2 regions of the Pseudoalteromonas sp. 19-MNA-CIBAN-0066 genome follow, and region 2 is predicted to be linked to the other one. Evidence: riboswitches for the same ligand, from Rfam matches in the RefSeq annotation. Region 2 holds a riboswitch; the other holds the start of a gene.

Region 1 (2,187 bases), on a different contig from region 2:
TAGCTCTTGCATGCTCAAACCGCTTTGTTGTTGTAATTCATTAAAGAACGCTTGCGCTGCAGTTAACGACTTTTTAGTTTGTAAGCCACCATCAATAATTTTATGCGCGCGCAAATAACTCTCAACATCCCGCGATAATAAAAAGGTGTCTTTACCCAATGCACGCAAAGTATAAGGGCCGGTATTTCCACCCAAGCGTGCACCGTGTTTTTTTAAGTACGCCCACAAACCAATAATATCTTCACTTGGCCAGTCTGCAATAAACTGACTAAAGCTACCATGTTGCTGGGTAACCTCATGGATCATGAACGCATTTTCGGGGATCGTTTTTACTTTTTTATAATTACGAACAATGCGCTCGTCGCTGGCTTTTTGCTCCAACATATCGGGTGGCATCATTAATAATTTTTCAACGCTAAACTGCCAAAAAACCTCTCTAAAGCCTGCCCACTTGCTGTTAATAACCGACCAGTAAAAACCACTTTGAAAAACCTTGCGCGTAAACTCTTCCAGCCAATCATCATCACTTAAAGCTACTAATTGTCGCTTAGATGCAGGTTTAGCGAGTAATTGCTGTAGCATTTGTGTTGAGCCTTTTCGCTCTACTGCTCGCTGATAAATATCATTAAATTTTTCCATCTGCTTGAAACCTTATTTTGCAGTTACAAATTTCGCGCCGCGATTACCCCCTAGTTTAAGGGAAATCGTCCTTATACGTAACCGTTACCAAAATCGATGACACTATCTGCACTTAGCTGCTTGACACCCAGATGGCTAAAATGATTTAATCATCGCACTTACCCTATTTAATTATATTTGTATTGCTAGCAGTACAAATATAAAGGGCTGGAAGAGGTGCGTTATTCAGGTAGCGTATGTTAGGAGCACAAACTCCATTGAGCATACGTAAGGGGAATCAACGCCGAGAAACAACAATATTTGTGTCATTGTTGTTTCGGGCGACTAGGTTGAATCCTAGCGACTGTCACCAATAGCTATTTAAACGTAGCTTATTAGTTTGGTGGAGAGCTTCTGGTCTTAGTATAATAAGGCCGTGCGCCCTATTATTTAAGCCCATTCGCTCTTCGAATTATAACATACCCTACACGTGGGTATTTGTTCGAACGATGTTAATGCGGCTCTTTCCTATATAGCTTCTTAACTCACCGAACATTCTATAAGTTCGCGAGAGATGATCAAAAACTTTAATTTAGATGACTACTCAGTCTGGACGGCGCTCGTTACTCCGTTTAATCAAAACGGTACAATCGACTATGGTACCTTAACCACTTTGGTTGCTGAGCAAGCCGCTGCCAATAATGCTATTTTACTACTAGGCAGCACAGGCGAAGGCTTAGCCTTAACACTTAAAGAGCAACAAGCCATTGTTGAGCACGTGTGCCAATTATCGCCTAATGTACCCTTAATGGTGGCTGTAGGTGGTATGAACCTCAAACAGCAATTAGCCTGGGTTGAATACTGTAACCACTTGCCTATTCATAGCTTTTTACTTGGCTCGCCGCTTTATGCAAAGCCCGGTGTAATTGGGCAAACCCATTGGTTTGAAAGCCTTTTAAATATAAGTAAACACCCTTGTATGCTTTATAACGTACCAGGGCGAAGCGCTGTCGATATTCCAGTGGCAACCATTCAAAACCTACAACAACATAAAAACCTATGGGCACTTAAAGAAGCCAGTGGCAACATTGCGCAATTTGAAGCTTACCGTCAAGCGGCTCCTAACTTAGCTATTTTTAGCGGCGACGATGCGCTTATGCCCTACTTTGCCCAAGCCGGCGCTAAAGGGCTGGTATCGGTAGCAGCTAATGCTTGGCCGCTACAAACTCACGAATTCGTACAGCGTAGCCTAAGTGGCCAATACCCCAATTTATTTACTCAGTGGTCAAGCGCAATCAGTAGCTTGTTCACTGTAGCAAACCCCATTCCCGTTAAAGTACTCATGCATTTACAAGGGCGATTAACGAGTTCGTATTTACGCCCACCGTTAACTCACCTCGAATTAACGCAAACAACGTGCATTGAACAAGCAAACAACACCATTTTATCTTGGCATTAAACATAGGTTTTTATAATGAGCTGGTTAGAACTATTAAATAATTTAGAGTCGGGCGCAGTACGCGCAGCATCACAAAACGAAAGCGGCCAATGGCAGGCTAACGTTGCAGT
Region 2 (2,187 bases):
AATTACCGGCGATGTAACCACGTTAATGATATTTTTAGATGGCAAAGTAACTATTAGCAATTTGTTATTGTTAATTGGGCCAGCATTTGTAAGTGTGATGCTGTTAGCCGCACTGTTGTCAATTGGCTTAAATGGCCAGCTCGACTTTACTAAAACGAAGCAAAAACGCATTGAAAAAACCGATATTACAATTGCAGTTATCTTCTTATCTACGGTTATTGCTACCTTAACACTGAGTGTTTTATACAGTGTACCGCCATTGCTTACCTTTTTGTTTGGTTTGTCTATGATGTTTTTAGTAGCGCAATTTTTAATGCGCAAAAAAGACATAAACAAAGACATGATAGATTTCATTCGTGAAATAGAATACGACACCTTGTTGTTTTTTGTAGGTGTATTATTACTGGTAGGAGCGCTAAAAGAAGTTGGTATGTTAAGCCACTTTAGCGACCTGTACACAATAATGGCACCTGAATACGCAAACTATTTAATGGGTATATTGTCGGCAGGCGTTGATAACGTACCACTTACAGCCGCGTTATTAAAAGCAGATATAGTAATGACACAACAGCATTGGCTGTCGTTTACTTATGCCACAGGCGTAGGGGGCTCTATGTTAATTATAGGCTCAGCGGCGGGTATTATTGCCATGAGTAAAGTTAAAGAACTGACCTTTATGAACTACTTACGTTTGTCGTTTTATTTATTAATTTGTTACACCGTAGGCTATACCGGCTCATATTTAATGGCTGGTTTTGTTTAATATTAGTTATTAAAGTGCTTGACAGCTAGATGTCTAAACGATAACTTTCAAAGCCCCAGTAAAGTATTGAGCTTTTCAATATATTGCTGGGGTTTTGTTTTATTAGTGATTGCGAAAATAGCCATTAATACAACATTCAGAAGAGGTGCGATACTTAGGTATTTAATGTGAGGTGACGAACGCCGTTGAGCATTAAAGAGGGAAGTACTCGCCGAGAAAAATAACACGTCGTCGTCGTTGTTTTTCGGTTTATGGGGCTGAATCCTCAAAACTGTCACCAATATAGGTGGAGAGCTTCTGGCAGTGAATTTTCTTACCTTATATTTGCTGCCAAGTTCTTCTTGTTTTATTACGGTTTGGATGCCGTGAAAGGAGACGAAATGACAACCCAATCAGTGCCACATGTAGTATTAGGCAACAAATCAAATTATACCGTTGCTAAATTTGGCGGCACCAGCGTAGCTAACTTTGCAGCTATGGATCACAGTAGTAAAATAATAGTAGCAGATAAAAGCGTGCGTATTGTTGCACTAAGCGCCAGCGCAGGAGTCACTAATCATTTAGTTGAGCTGTGCAATAGCAGCCTTAGCGAAGATGAGCGCCAAGCGCATATTAACGGTGTGCTAGCGATTCAGCAGGCTATTTTAGCTGAATTGAGTTTAGATACCGATTTAGAGCAGGGCTTTGCCCAGACGTTAGCGGCATTTGAAAAACTAGCCAGCCAAACGTTACAAACAAAAGCGCTACATGACGAGCTATTAAGTTTTGGCGAGCGATTATCAACTTATTTATTTACCCAAGTGCTGCGCTCAAAAGGTTTAAATGCAATACGCTTTGACGTGCGTCAAGTGCTTAAAACCGACAGTCAATTTGGCAAAGCAACCCCTAATGTTGCAGCTACTGCACAAGCGGCAAGCGCATTACTTGTTCCGCTGTTAGACGATCAAGTAATTGTTACACAGGGCTTTATTGGCAGCGACGAACACGGCCAAACGACCACTTTAGGGCGCGGTGGATCAGACTACAGCGCGGCATTACTGGCCGAGGCTATTCATGCTAAAAGTGTACATATTTGGACTGATGTAGTGGGTATTTTTAGTACCGACCCGCGTTTATGTGTAAAAGCCACGCCAATTGCACGCCTCAGCTTTGACGAAGCCGCCGAAATGGCTACCTTTGGTGCAAAAGTATTGCATCCGGCAACTATTTTACCCGCCAGCCGCAGCCATATTAATGTGTTTGTAGGGTCGAGCCGTGAACCTGAGCGTGGTGGTACTTGGATTGAGCGTGAAAAGTCGCAACTGCCAGGAATCCGCGCAGTAACACAACGCAAAAACCAAATATTACTTACTCTTAAAAGCCCAGAAATGCTATTAGCTAGTGGCTTTTTAGCACGAGTGTTTACTATTTTAAGTGAGTTTAAT

The links. A riboswitch is a leader RNA that binds a small molecule or an ion and turns the genes downstream of it on or off. The one in region 2 is predicted to bind lysine.
Region 1: it holds a riboswitch for lysine, as region 2 does, so the genes downstream of both, dapA (4-hydroxy-tetrahydrodipicolinate synthase) here and lysC (lysine-sensitive aspartokinase 3) in region 2, are expected to answer to the same signal.

What each region holds. Positions count from the first base shown of each region.
Region 1 is NZ_JBEONZ010000008.1:50,858-53,044, reverse strand. It holds gene AAEZ18_RS07135 (DNA-3-methyladenine glycosylase I) at 1-639, opposite strand, end outside; lysine riboswitch at 843-1,040, shown strand; gene dapA (4-hydroxy-tetrahydrodipicolinate synthase) at 1,193-2,077, shown strand; gene AAEZ18_RS07125 (2,3,4,5-tetrahydropyridine-2,6-dicarboxylate N-succinyltransferase) at 2,093-2,187, shown strand, end outside.
Region 2 is NZ_JBEONZ010000002.1:55,589-57,775, forward strand. It holds gene nhaD (sodium:proton antiporter NhaD) at 1-763, shown strand, start outside; lysine riboswitch at 896-1,068, shown strand; gene lysC (lysine-sensitive aspartokinase 3) at 1,144-2,187, shown strand, end outside.